DNA from 3 places in the Neorhizobium turbinariae genome. Region 2 is predicted to be linked to each of the others. Evidence: predicted binding sites of a transcription regulator. Region 2 holds the regulator's gene; each other region holds the start of a gene.
The links. The regulator LexA, encoded in region 2, represses DNA repair genes until DNA is damaged. The targets are predictions, from matches to a motif close to TGTTCNNNNTGTGTTCNG.
Positions count from the first base shown of each region.

Region 1 (2,268 bases), on a different contig from region 2:
CCACGCCGCCCGCCCGGCCGCGGCGGCTGGGTGTAAACCGCGACGATCTCATGGCCGGCGTGCTTGAGGCTTTGCAGCGTCGGCACGGAAAAGTCGGGCGTGCCCATGAAGATGATGCGAAGTGACATGGACCATCAGCGCCCTGAAGCGCCCCTCATTCGTCGGACAAGCGCGGGAAAGGCTTAAACAGCCTTTGCCTTGGCAGCCTTCGTGAACTTCTTGATCACCATTTCGCGCTTCAGGCGCGAGATGTGGTCGATGAACAGGACACCGTTCAGATGGTCGATCTCGTGCTGCAGACAGGTCGCCAGCAGGCCATCCGCTTCAACAAGGTGCTCCTTGCCGTCGCGGCCGATATGCTTGACAGTGACCGTCGCCGGGCGCTCCACCTCGGCGTAATATTCCGGGATCGACAGGCAGCCTTCTTCATAAACCGAGCGCTCGTCCGAAGACTTCACGATCTCTGGATTGATGAAGACCTGTGGCTGCTTTTCCTCGTCCTCGCGGGCAACGTCGATCACCAGGATGCGGCGAGGCACGCCGATCTGGATGCCGGCAAGGCCGATGCCCGGCGCATCGTACATCGTTTCCAGCATGTCGTCGGCCAGCTTCAGAAGCTCGTCGTCCACCCGTTCAATGGGTGCCGATACCTGGCGCAGAATGGGGTCGGGAAGAATGATCAGCGGCTTTATCGTCATGGCCTCCCCATAACGCATCTTTATTTTTGAAGAAACAGAAAAGACCAAACACTCCCGCCTCGTGTTCACGTTTTGATCTTTCCAATCCAGCCATTTCTGATAGCTTGCGCACCATGACCGATCTCCTAGACCGCGTATCGCTTGTTCTCAGCAACCAATCCGCCCTTGCCATCGCAGGGATCCTCGCGTGCGTTCTGTTGTTGATCGTCCTCCTCTGGCTGCGGTCCAGTGCAAGCCGGCAGGAGGAGATGAGGCAAGCGGCGCTCGATTCGGAGTCGCGGCTGGCGGAGCTTATCCGGGCGCAGAACGAGATGCAGGGTCGCCTCGCTGCGATGACCGAGGCGCTTTCTGCGCGACAGGCCGAACTCAACCACGCTGTCGGCCAGAGGCTCGATGGCATGACGCACCGCATCGGTGCGACGCTGACCGAGCAGACGAAAACGACGCACGAAAACCTGCGTCGCCTGCAGGAGCGGCTTGCGGTGATCGATGCAGCGCAGAACAATATCCAGACCCTTGCCAAGGACGTCGTGGGGCTGCAGGCGATCCTTTCCAACAAGCAGACGCGGGGCGCTTTCGGCCAGGGACGCATGGAGGCGATCGTTGCCGATGGCCTGCCCCTCGGCGCCTATGAGTTCCAGGCGACGCTCTCGAACGGCAACCGCCCGGACTGCACCGTGAAGATGCCGAACGGCGCTCCGCCGCTGGTGATCGACGCCAAGTTTCCGCTGGAAGCGTGGAACCGGTTCCGGGAGGCTGCGGCACCCGAGGCACGACGCGCCGCAGCGCAATCCTTCAAGCGCGATCTGGAAGTTCACATCCGCGATATATCCGAAAAATATTTGATCCCAGGCGAGACGCAGGAGATGGCCTTCCTGTTCGTGCCGTCGGAATCGATCTTCGCGGAGATCCACGAGCATTTCGAAGCGGTGGTGCAGAAGGCGCAACGGTCGCGGATCGTCATCGTCTCGCCGTCGCTGCTGATGCTGTCGATCCAGGTCATCCAGGCGGTGCTGAAGGACCAGCGCATGCGCGAGCAGGCTCACCTGATCCAGGGTGAGGTAGCGCTGCTGATGGACGATCTTGGTCGCCTGGATGACCGGACCCGCAAGCTGCAGGCACACTTCCTCGCGGCTCAGAAGGATGTCGAGCAGATCGTCACCTCCAGCGAAAAGCTTGGCCGCCGTGGGGCGAAGATAGCCGCGCTTGAGCTGGAAGCTCCACCAGAGCCGGAAAAGCCAAGCCATTCGTCAAGTAGTCACTATGCCGAAAGCCGGACGGGGCTTCTGAAGCTGCGAGTGGTTGACGAGGAATGATCTGGGCGGCAGTGTCGCGCCACTCCAGATCAGGAACAGGCTTGTCATGATTACTATACTCGGCTCCATAAACATGGATCTCATTGCCACCACGGCGCGCTTGCCGGAGCCGGGGGAAACCGTGCCGGGCACCGGCTTTGCAACGGCAGCCGGAGGCAAGGGCGCCAATCAGGCGCTGGCAGCGCGTCGCGCCGGAGGCGAGGTCGCCATGGCTGGCGCCGTCGGACGCGATGACTTTGCAGCGCCTGCGCTGG
Region 1 is NZ_JALPRY010000010.1:284,434-286,701, forward strand. Features, by position in the region: gene fmt (methionyl-tRNA formyltransferase) at 1-128, opposite strand, end outside; gene def (peptide deformylase) at 183-698, opposite strand; gene M0654_RS10005 (DNA recombination protein RmuC) at 812-2,014, shown strand; gene M0654_RS10010 (ribokinase) at 2,061-2,268, shown strand, end outside.
Region 1: M0654_RS10005 (DNA recombination protein RmuC) is a predicted target of LexA. The motif match lies at 761-778, and genes of this name have one in related genera.

Region 2 (2,268 bases):
TGCACCCAGGATGATCTCGCTGATGCCGATCACCGCGTTCGCATGGCTCAGCAGTTCCTCCCGCCCCGAAGGCAGTGGATTCAATCTCTGACAGGAGAACAGAAAGAAATTGGGTGACTGCGAGTCGGCCGCAAAGGCGAGACGAAAGCGTGCCTCCGATTCCGTGCCATCCGGAAGCTTCATCGGCCGGGCGAACTCCAGCATCTCGCCGCCGGATATGCCCTGCGCCGTGAAAGCGGTATGATCCGCCTGCGCATCATCGGTGGCGAGCACGATGGCTGAAAGCCCCTCCCGATGCCTCGTGCGACAGAAGGCAAGATTGCGCTCGGTGAACACATTGCCACGCTTCGCAGCCGCTGCGGCCTGACGACGATTGGCGAATGCGAGCGGCTCCAGATAACTCCCATCCCGCAGGAAAACACAGGCGTTGGCGGTGCCAAATGGGTGCAGCGCATCGGGTGCAACCGTGAACCCAAGGTCACCAAGGCGCGCCCGCGTCACTGCCAGATCCTTCACCGGTAGGACCAGATGATCGATTGCTCTTGCGTTCACGTCATACCCCCGAGCCAGAACCGGCCTTTTAAATTGGCAACCGCGACGCCAGCAGCAAGTGCTCTCACGGCCAGATCACCGGCTCCTGATCAACAAAAATGCATATGACTTCACGGATATTTAGCCACTTGCGGAACACATACTGAACAGATAGTGTCTGTTCTGGATTTGTTTCCGACTCTTGGGGTGCTGACATGCTGACGCGCAAACAACAGGAATTGCTGCTTTTCATTCACGAACGAATGAAGGAGTCAGGCGTACCGCCATCTTTCGACGAGATGAAGGACGCACTTGATCTCGCATCGAAGTCTGGCATCCACCGGTTGATCACAGCGCTTGAGGAACGCGGCTTCATTCGCCGGCTTCCAAACCGCGCCCGGGCCCTGGAAGTCATCAAGCTCCCTGAGGCCTACTCCCCCAGCATGCAGCCCCGCCGCGGTTTCTCGCCGAGTGTGATCGAAGGCAGCCTTGGTAAACCGTCAGCGTCTACCGCGTCCGCCAAACCTGCACCCGCCGCGGCCGACAATTCCAATTCGGCGACTGTCCCCGTCATGGGACGCATCGCGGCCGGCGTGCCGATTTCGGCGATCCAGAACAACACCCACGATATTACCGTACCAGCCGAGATGCTCGGTGCGGGCGAGCATTACGCGCTTGAGGTCAAGGGCGACTCGATGATCGAGGCCGGCATTCTCGATGGCGATACGGTGGTGATCCGCAACGGCAGCACCGCCAATCCGGGCGACATTATCGTGGCGCTTGTTGATGATGAAGAAGCAACGTTGAAGCGCTTCCGTCGTCGCGGCGGCTCGATCGCGCTGGAGGCTGCCAACCCGGCTTACGAAACCCGCATCTTCCCGCCGGACCGGGTCAAGATTCAGGGCAAGCTCGTCGGCCTTATTCGCCGCTACCACTGAGAAGAGCCCGAAGCGGCGCCGGCAGCTCCGCGCTGAAACTTTTGCTCCGCCAGTCGTAATGGCGGTGCCGGTTCCAAGAGCGACTGAGCCCGACCATGGCAGCACTTGCTGTCCAAAGATCGCGTTGCTTCGCGCGGTTGAAGTTGATCTCAAGCGCCCCTGCCTTTCGAAGCGTTTGCCCGCTGATCATCAGCGCGCCGGAGCGACACTCGTGGAAGCGGGCGCTTGGAGCTATGACGATGTCGGAGGCATCACACGCCGCGCCTGCGAAACGTCCATCCTCGACCACCGCGACCGTCACGCTCCCATCGGTTTTGGCCGCACACCACGCCTTGGAGACACAGCTGAACCCGCCTTCCGGTGCTGATCGCATCGCAGAGCGGGCCGCCTCCACTTCCTGTTCCGTCAGCGCCCGCCGCTCACGAGACGGTTCAGTAGGCCTATTATTGTCGCCGCCCGGAGACAGGCTGGTCTTCACATCCGGCTTCAAAGGCTGCGACAGCGTCAGCGCTCTCGTCCACTGGCCAAAGATAAAGTCGGGTGGACGGGCACGATTGGTCGCTACTTGCTGGCCACGGGTTAGCGCCACCAGCGTCCCATCCTCGGAGATCAGAAGATCCGGCAGCCGTTTTGCCCGTTCCTGCCAGGACAAGATGACCGCCAGCATAAGAAGCGGCAGCCCGAGAAGCCGCAGCCGCGTGCGCAGGAGCACGAGCAACAACAATCCGGCGGTAGCGACAGCAAGAAACCACGGATGCTGCCGCCCAAGAGGAACATCGCCGCCCCAGTCGGCAACATG
Region 2 is NZ_JALPRY010000001.1:355,065-357,332, reverse strand. Features, by position in the region: gene M0654_RS01640 (VOC family protein) at 1-552, opposite strand, end outside; gene lexA (transcriptional repressor LexA) at 747-1,469, shown strand; gene M0654_RS01630 (ComEC/Rec2 family competence protein) at 1,450-2,268, opposite strand, start outside.

Region 3 (2,268 bases), 210 kb from region 2:
GATATTGCGGCGGGCATGCCAGATCCGGAAGCGCTTGCCGCGCGGTGGCTTCCACAGCGCCGGCAGATCACGAAAACGGACATGGGGCAGGGTGTCCGGCAAGCCGGGACCGAGTGCCGCGACCTTCTGGCCGAGCGCGCGCTGGATCGGTATCAGTTGGATGATCGTCGAGGTGACGCCGGAAAGCCGCTTCTTGAAATTCGGCGCGATGATTTCGGCGTCACGGATACCGACAATGGCGGGATTGTCGTTTCTTGCCCCGCTGGAAGGCACGGAATCAGCCCCAGGATACGGAAAGGATCTCGTAGGCCTTGGAGCCGCCCGGTGCGACGACTTCGATGGAATCCCCCTTTTCCTTGCCGATCATCGCACGGGCGATGGGCGAGGAGATGGAAATGCGGCCAGCCTTCACGTCAGCTTCCTGGTCGCCGACAATCTGATAAACCTTTTCTTCTTCGGTATCTTCGTCGACGAGCTTCACCGTCGCACCGAACTTGATCTTAGAGCCCGACATCTTGGACAGATCGATCACCTCGGCACGGGCGGTCAGATCTTCCAGTTCGGTGATGCGGCCTTCGTTGTGGCTCTGAGCTTCCTTCGCGGCATGGTATTCAGCATTTTCCGAAAGGTCGCCATGAGCGCGCGCTTCCGCAATAGCCTCAATGATACGGGGACGCTCTTCCTGCTGGCGCCAGCGCAACTCCTCCTGAAGCTGTGCAAAGCCATTCTGCGTCATCGGTACCTTATCAACCATTTCCTTGTCCTTCAGGCGGTGCCCGCGGCTGCGGCGGACACAAAAAGAAACAGGTTCCGGAGTAAAACTTCGGAACCATTCGCAAACCCAGAATTTAGGGCACTATAACAGAAATTCGACAATCATCGCCAGAATTTTTGCGCGACTGCCGAGCCCAATCCCTAACCTTCTCAATCAGAATCCATGCCGCTGCATTTGTCAATGTCTTGACGTTCACGATGAGAACATTTAGAGAACGGGCTAATGAAGAAGTCGCTGAAAGAACGTCTGGCAATTCTCTCCGATGCCGCCAAATATGATGCTTCCTGCGCATCGAGCGGGACGTCGAAACGCGATTCCCTCGGCTCTGGCGGGCTTGGGTCGACGGAAGGTTCGGGCATCTGCCATGCCTATGCGCCGGATGGGCGGTGCATCTCGCTGCTGAAGATCCTGCTCACCAACTTCTGCATCTATGACTGCGCCTATTGCATCAATCGCTCGTCCAGCAACGTGGAGCGCGCCCGGTTTACGCCTGAAGAGGTGATTTGGCTGACGCTCGAATTCTATCGGCGCAACTATATCGAAGGTCTTTTCCTTTCCTCCGGCATCATCCGCTCCTCCGACCACACCATGGAGGAGATGGTGAGAATCGCGCGGGAACTGCGCACGGTTCATAACTTCCGCGGCTACATCCACCTGAAGACGATTCCCGAAGCCTCCGCGCACCTGATCGAGGAGGCGGGGCTTTATGCCGACCGCCTGTCGATCAACATCGAGCTGCCAACGGATGCAGGCATCGGCAAGTTCGCGCCCGAAAAGCGGCCGGACAACATCCGTCAGTCGATGGGCAACCTGCGGCTGAAGATGGAGGAGATGGCCGAGCCGACGCTACAGACGAAGCGGCGCAAGAAGTTCGCGCCGGCGGGCCAGAGCACGCAGATGATCGTAGGGGCCGATGGCGCCAATGATGCGACCATCCTCGGCACCAGCGCGCGGCTCTATGGCAGCTATGGCCTGAAACGCGTTTATTATTCGGCCTTCAGCCCCATTCCTGATTCGTCGAAGAACCTGCCGCTGATCAAGCCGCCTTTGATGCGTGAGCACCGGCTTTACCAGGCGGACTGGCTGTACCGCTTCTACGGCTTCGACATCGGCGAGATCACTTCGACGCGGGCGGACGGCATGCTGGATCTCGATCTCGACCCGAAGCTCGCCTGGGCACTCGCGCATCGCGAACAGTTTCCGGTGGACGTCAACCGCGCCGACAAGGAGAAGCTGCTGCGCGTTCCGGGGCTTGGCACGAAGACCGTGAAGAGCATCCTGTCCGCGCGCCGCTTCCGGCGTCTGCGGCTCGATGACCTGAAGCGACTTGGGGTATCTCTGCGCAAGATACAGCCCTTCGTCACGGCCGAAGGCTGGACGCCACACCGGCTCGTCGACCGGCCGGACCTTCGCGCCATGTTCGAGCCGAAGCCGGAGCAGCTTTCACTGCTATGATCTATCGCTATGCGCTGAGGGGCAGGGGGGACCTGACG
Region 3 is NZ_JALPRY010000001.1:145,477-147,744, forward strand. Features, by position in the region: gene M0654_RS00720 (glycosyltransferase family 4 protein) at 1-237, opposite strand, end outside; gene greA (transcription elongation factor GreA) at 278-754, opposite strand; gene M0654_RS00730 (putative DNA modification/repair radical SAM protein) at 998-2,230, shown strand; gene M0654_RS00735 (UdgX family uracil-DNA binding protein) at 2,227-2,268, shown strand, end outside.
Region 3: M0654_RS00730 (putative DNA modification/repair radical SAM protein) is a predicted target of LexA. The motif match lies at 975-992, and genes of this name have one in related genera.